DNA from 2 places in the Nocardia sp. NPDC058499 genome. Region 2 is predicted to be linked to the other one. Evidence: riboswitches for the same ligand, from Rfam matches in the RefSeq annotation. Region 2 holds a riboswitch; the other holds the start of a gene.
What was found. A riboswitch is a leader RNA that binds a small molecule or an ion and turns the genes downstream of it on or off. The one in region 2 is predicted to bind thiamine pyrophosphate.

Region 1 (3,474 bases), on a different contig from region 2:
ATCCCCTCCCAGGCGAGGTAGGAGACGGTGAAATCCGCTTGTCCGGAATAGACCGCCTCGTACGCCGAAGTCCCCAGGGTGACCGATTCGAATTCGCCGGTACCGCCGTCGTTGCGGATCACCTGCTGCAGCGCTTCCACCTCGCCCGGATCACCGAAACCGGCATAGGTCTTGCCGTCCAGGTCCTTCGGGGATGTGATATCGGCACGGTCCGCCTCGACTCCGATACCGGTCGCCCAGTGTTGCAGCGGCGCGAGCACCGAGAGCGTATGCCCGCCGGACGCCCGGGAGAAGGTCGACGAATTATGGGTGCTGATACCGAATTCGGCGTTACCGGCGTCGATGACCGTATCGACGGCCGTGTTGTTGTACGGCAGGATCTCCACGTCCAGGCCGGCTTCGGCGAACCAGCCCCGCTGCTGTGCCACGAACAACCCGGTGTGGTTGGTATTCGGCGTCCAGTCCAGAGCGAAGCGGATGGTGTCGTCGTCGGTTCCCGCGGTGCAGGCGGTGAGCGCCGACAGCGCTACCAGCGCGGCGGCGGCCGTGGCCAGGATCCGGCGGAGGCGGCCGCTCACGGGGCGGGCCACGGCTGCGGATGCAGGGCGGTATCCCAGAACATCAGCTCGTACCGGGTGGCGACGGTGAACGCCGTCCTCATGGCCGCGCGTTCCCGTTCACTCGCGACCTCCGCCGCCGCGTCGACCATGGTCCGGGCCGCGGCCGCCGATTCCTGGAACTCCTCGTCGCCGTAGGTGGCCACCCACCGCGCGTAGGGGTGGTCGGGATCGGCGGCGAGGACGGCGGCCGCGCGGGCGGCCAGATCCCGCCCGACCTCGGCGTATATCCAGAAACACGGCAGCGCCGCCGCCGCGCCCACGGCATAGGATTCGGTGGCGGCGGTCGCGATCAGATAGGACACGTAGCCGAGGCAGGCGGCCGAATGCTCCGGTTCCCCCACACGTGCGGGCAGTTTCCCGCTACCGAGCAGTTCGTCGTGCAGGGCGGATTCGACCGATACCGCCGAGGCGGCCGAATTCGCCCAGAACCGTGCGGCCTCGGCATCGGGTGCCTTGGCCGAGAGGATGGCCAGCACCTTCGAATATCCGGTCAGGTACAGCGAATCCTGCTCGATATAGGTGCGGAAAACCTCGGGCGGCAGGATGCCGGCGCCGAGCAACCGGAGGAATTCGAGATCGTCGATGGCGCCGCGCAGCGCCTTCGTCCGGTCCCAGAGGTGATCGGTGAAGCGGCCGGTTTCCGTCGTATGCGCGGACAACGCCAAGACATCCCTTCGTCAGCATTACCTGGACAGGTTCTCGGGTGTGATCTCAGCCCCGCCTCGTGCGGAGCACCCCGTGTCAGAACGAATCCGACCATACCAGTGGCGCGTCGCTTGACAAGTGGCCCGGTCTCGGGCTCAGGCCGATACCACCGACGCCGCCATACCCTGGCCGCCGCCGATACACATCGTGAGCAGCGCGCGCCCGCCACCGCGGCGGTCGAGTTCGTGCAGTGCCGTGGTCAGCATGCGGACACCGGTGGCTCCGATCGGGTGGCCGAGGGATATCCCGGAACCGTTGACGTTCAACTTGTCCCGGTCGTCCCAGCCCCAGCCGCGCAGCACGCCCAGGACCTGGCAGGCGAAGGCTTCGTTGAGTTCGATCAGGTCGTAGTCGGCGAAGCCGTGCCCGGTGCGGGCGAACAGTTTGTCCACGGCGGCGACGGGGCCGAGGCCCATCAGGGCGGGGTCGCAGCCGGCCGCCGTCCAGCCTTCGAGGAAGCCGATCGGCTCGAGACCGAGTTCGTCGAGGCGGTCCTCGGCGACGACGAGCACCGCCGCGGCGGCGTCGTTCTGCTGGCTCGCGTTACCCGCGGTCACCACGCCGCCGGGCTGGATGGACCGTAGCTTCCCGAGTGAATCGGCGCTGGTCTCGGGCCGGATGCCCTCGTCCCGGGCGAATACCGTCACCGCACCCTTGCGATCGGTGACCTCGACCGGTACGACCTCGGCGTCGAAGCGCCCGGCTTCCCAGGCCGCGTGGGCGCGATGATGGCTTTCCGCGGCGAGCCGATCGGATTCCGCCCGGGTGATCCCGTATTTCGCCGCGACGTTCTCGGCGGTTTCGATCATTCCGCTGATCCGGCCGAATCGCCATTCCGGCTGGGAACGTTCGCGACCGCGATCGAGCCGGTCGAACAGGTGCAGCCCACCGGATTTGGCGCCCCAGCGCGCGCCGGTCGTGTAGTGCTCGATGGTGCTCATCGATTCCACGCCGCCGGCGAGTACAACCTCCGCGGCGCCGGTCTGCACCATCATCGCGGCGGTCACCAATGCCTGGAGGCCGGTGCCGCAGCGGCGGTCGGTCTGCAATCCGGCGACCGAGATCGGCAGCCCGGCGTCGAGGGCGGCCCAGCGGCCGATACACGGGGCTTCCGAGTTCGCGTACGACTGGCCCAGGGCGACATCGTCGATACGTTCGGGGTCGATTCCGGATCGTGCGACGGTTTCTTTGATGACGGTGGTCGCCAAGGTCACGGCCGGTACATCTTTCAGCGCTCCGCCGAAGCGGCCCACGGGGGTGCGGACGGGCGCCACCAATGCTGCGCGTGTCATGGGGAATTCGCTCCTCAATCAACCAGGACGCGGATGGCCTCGGCGACCAGCGCCGGACGCTGCGCGCCGTCGATCTCGATGGTGTAGGTGGTGATCAGGTTCGCGCCCTTGGCGGTCCGTTCGAGCGATTCCAGCCGGGCGCCGCACCGGATCTTCGATCCGACCGGTACGGGCGCGGGGAAGCGGACCTTGTTCATGCCGTAATTGATCTTCATCCGCACGCCGTCGATATCGAAGATCGTGGCGCCCAGTGCGGGCAGCAGCGACAGTGTCAGGTACCCGTGCGCGATCGTGCTGCCGTAGGGGCCCGCGGCCGCCCGCTCGGGATCGACGTGGATCCACTGATGGTCGCCGGTCGCGTCGGCAAAGGCGTCGATCCGGGCCTGGGTCACCTCGATCCAGTCGCTGAAGCCGAGGTGCGTGCCGACCGCGGCCGCCACCTCCTCGATTCCCTGGAAAACCCGCATGGTTCACACACCCCCGCGGGCGACGAGCTGGGCCGCGATCACATTGCGCTGGATCTCGTTGGTGCCCTCGCCCACGATCATCAGCGGGGCGTCCCGGAAATAGCGTTCGACGTCGTATTCGGTGGAGTACCCGTACCCGCCGTGGATGCGGACCGCGTTGAGGGCGATCTCCATCGCGACCTCGGAGGCGTACAGCTTGGCCATCCCGGCCTCCATATCGCAGCGTTCCCCACGGTCGTACATTTCGGCTGCGTGCCGGGTGAGCTGGCGGGCGGCGGTCAGTTTGGTGGCCATATCGGCCAGGTAGTTGCCGACCGACTGGTGCTTCCAGATCGGTTCGCCGAAACTCTCGCGCTGTTGCGCGTAGGCCAGCGAATCCTCGAGGGCGGC
Region 2 (3,474 bases):
CCCCTTGGCGAGATCGGCGGAATGCGCGGCGATCTTGTAGGTGATCACGCCGGTCTTCACATCGTCGCGGTTCGGCAGGCCCAGATGTTCCTTGGGCGTGACATAACACAGCATCGCCGTCCCGGCCTGCGCGATCATCGCGGCACCGATGGCCGAGGTGATGTGGTCGTAGGCGGGCGCGATATCGGTGGCCAGCGGGCCGAGCGTGTAGAAGGGGGCCTCCTCGCACAGCTCTTCTTCCAGCCGGACGTTCTCCACGATCTTGTGCATCGGCACATGCCCCGGACCCTCGATCATCACCTGCACACCGTGCGATTTCGCGACCTTGGTCAGCTCGCCGAGTGTACGGAGTTCGGCGAACTGCGCCTCGTCGTTCGCATCGGCGATGGAACCCGGCCGTAAACCGTCGCCGAGCGAGAATGTCACGTCGTAACGCGCCAGGATTTCGCACAGTTCCTCGAAATGCGTGTACAGGAACGATTCCCGGTGATGGGCCAGGCACCACGCGGCCATGATCGACCCGCCGCGCGAGACGATCCCGGTGACCCGTTTCGCCGTGAGCGGCACGTACCGCAGCAGCACACCGGCGTGCACGGTCATATAGTCGACGCCCTGCTCGCACTGTTCGATCACGGTATCGCGGTAGAGTTCCCAGGTGAGCGCGGCCGGATCACCGTGGCATTTCTCCAGCGCCTGATAGATCGGCACCGTCCCCACCGGGACCGGTGAGTTCCGCAGAATCCATTCGCGGGTTTCGTGAATGTTCTTACCGGTGGACAGATCCATGATGGTGTCGGCGCCCCAGCGGGTGGCCCACACCATTTTCTCGACCTCTTCGGCGATCGACGACGACACCGCGGAATTACCGATATTGGCATTGATCTTCACCAGGAATTTCTTGCCGATAACGGTCGGTTCCAGCTCCGGATGCCGGTGATTGGCCGGGATCACCGCGCGTCCGGCGGCGACCTCCGCACGCACCACTTCCGCCTCGACGCCCTCACGCGCGGCGATGAAACGCATCTCGTCGGTGACGACCCCGGCCCGGGCCCACGCCAACTGGGTGCGCGGGCCGGCGACATCCGGTTTCGCCCAGGTATCGCGCAACTTCGGTAGTCCGGCCTCGAGATCGATGGTCGCCGAAGTATCGGTATACGGCCCAGATGTGTCGTACACATCGAAATTCTCGCCGTTGGTCAGCGCGATCCGGCGAACCGGTATCCGCAGACCGTCCACGTCCCGGTAGTGCTTGACGCTGCCCTCGATCGGACCCGTGGTCACGGAATCGACAGATGTAACCGTCATTTTTGCTCCCTACGCCGGCATTACCCGGTCAGGTTCATACGGTCGACGGCCCTGAACGCCCGGATGGGCTAGCCGTCCTCTCAGCCCGCTGGTGCGAGCCCCCGTGGGTGTGTAATTTTCCACCGCCGACCATACTGCATTTATGGCGTCGCTGTATTTATGGCGTCGCCTCCGGCGCCGCGGGGTCGGGGCCCTTTTGGCCCGGTTCTTCACTCCCGCCGGTCGGTCGCTGCGCTCCCTCCCTCTGGTCGCTCCAGAACCGGGCGGGCCGCGACCGGCCGGTGGCGAACTCTTCGCGCCCGGGTGTTCGTGCGGGTTTCAGCGGATGTGGGCGATAGGGTCGAACGGTGACGCTCTCGCATGGATCGCTGATGACCGTGGACGAGTTCGAAGAACTCGACGCCGCGGCTCAGCGCATATCCGAGGGACTGCGGCTGGAATACCTCAACGGCCTGCTCGCGGCGAAGGCGCGCCCGGACGCGAACCACAGCCGGGTCATCCAGTGGCTGGCCCGGTTCCTCGTACCGCGCAGATCGGAACTGTGGCTTTTCGCCGACCGCGGCCTGCGGGCCGGGCGCGGCGGGGGCAGCCGCGTCCGCCCGGACGCGATTCTCGCGCCCGCCTCGGCGTTCGCCGGCGATGGCGAATGGTCGGATCCGCAACCGGTGCTGATGACCATCGAGGTCACCTCCCGGGCGCAGCACACCGAACTCCGGGACCGCCTGGACAAACCGTTCCTGTACGCCGCGACCGGTATCCCGCTCTACCTGCTCATCGACCGCGGTTCCGCGGAGATCAATATCCTCAGCGAACCCGACGACGGGCGGTACGCCTCCCGGGTAACCCTCCCGTTCGGCACCGATATCGAAATCCCCGAGCCACTGAACGTCATCCTCGCCACCGACGCCCTACTCGACTGGACCTGAGTCGCCCAACTGCTCGCGTCGAATATCGAACTCCGCGATCACCGGCGCGTGATCACTCGCACCCTTGCCCTTGCGTTCCTCCCGGTCCACTCCCGCGTCCACCACGGTCGCCGACAGGGCCGGGGAGGCGAGGACGAAATCGATACGCATACCTTCTTTACGAGGAAAACGCAGCTGCGTGTAATCCCAGTACGTGTACACCCCGGGCCCGGGTGCGAAGGGCCGCATCACATCGGTGAAACCGGTCGCGGTAATGGCCGTGAACGCATCTCGTTCCGGTTGGGAGGTATGGGTTTTACCGCTGAAGAACTCGGTGGACCACACATCGTCGTCGGTGGGTGCGATATTCCAGTCGCCGACGAGGGCGGTCTCGGTTCCCGGGTTCTCGGCCAGCCAGCGGGCGGCGTTGTCGCGCAGGGCGGCGAGCCAGGCGAGTTTGTACTCGTAATGCGGATCGTTCAGAGCGCGGCCGTTGGGCACATAGAGGCTCCACACCCGGACACCACCGCAGGTGGCCCCGAGCGCACGTGCTTCGACCGTGGGCGTGCTGATCAGCGCCTCCGCGGCATCCCGGTCGAATCCGGGCTGATCCGGGAAGCCGATCTCCACATCCTCCAGCCCGACCCGCGACGCTATCGCCACCCCGTTCCACTGGTTGAGCCCCACATGCGCGACCTCGTAACCGGCCTCGGTGAACCGTTCGAACGGGAACTGGTCGTCGCGGCATTTGGTTTCCTGTAATGCCACGACATCGATGTCCTGGCGGTCCAGCCAGGCCAGCACGCGATCCTGCCGGGAGCGGATCGAATTGACATTCCAGGTGGCCAGTCGCAACTGAATTCCCGTCTGTGTTGAGATGTGCCGCGGCTACGGCGCCGGTACGGAACCGCCGGGCACGGCGTAGCGGTAGCTGTGATGGTCGAGGAAACCCAGCTCGCCGAAAAGTTCCAGTGCCTCCACATTACCGGCCTCGACCTGCACGTACGCGTGCGTTGCGCCACGGTCGCGGCCCCAGCGCAGTAGTTCTCCGCAGACCAGTGCGGCCAGTCCGTGGCGGCGGTGCGCGGCCAGTACGGCCACACAGGACAGCCCGACCCAGTGCCGGCCGTCCGAGGCGGTGGTGAGGGCGCCGCGGGCGATGGCGATGGGGCTGGGCAGGCCCAGTGACGCGAATCCCAGTTGCCCTTCGTGCACCGCGCACAGCACCTCCGGCAGGGGAACGGTGGCGGTGTGACCGCTGGGT

Region 1: another riboswitch for thiamine pyrophosphate. It lies ahead of ACFWPH_RS25550 (TenA family protein); the one in region 2 lies ahead of thiC (phosphomethylpyrimidine synthase ThiC).

The regions. Positions count from the first base shown of each region.
Region 1 covers NZ_JBHXMZ010000009.1:159,091-162,564, reverse strand. The annotation lists gene ACFWPH_RS25555 (ABC transporter substrate-binding protein) at 1-578, opposite strand, end outside; gene ACFWPH_RS25550 (TenA family protein) at 575-1,279, opposite strand; TPP riboswitch at 1,273-1,369, opposite strand; gene ACFWPH_RS25545 (acetyl-CoA C-acetyltransferase) at 1,421-2,617, opposite strand; gene ACFWPH_RS25540 (MaoC family dehydratase) at 2,632-3,084, opposite strand; gene ACFWPH_RS25535 (acyl-CoA dehydrogenase family protein) at 3,088-3,474, opposite strand, start outside.
Region 2 covers NZ_JBHXMZ010000004.1:260,332-263,805, forward strand. The annotation lists gene thiC (phosphomethylpyrimidine synthase ThiC) at 1-1,305, opposite strand, end outside; TPP riboswitch at 1,295-1,420, opposite strand; gene ACFWPH_RS14860 (Uma2 family endonuclease) at 1,653-2,231, shown strand; gene ACFWPH_RS14865 (exodeoxyribonuclease III) at 2,214-3,065, opposite strand; gene ACFWPH_RS14870 (GNAT family N-acetyltransferase) at 3,099-3,474, opposite strand, start outside.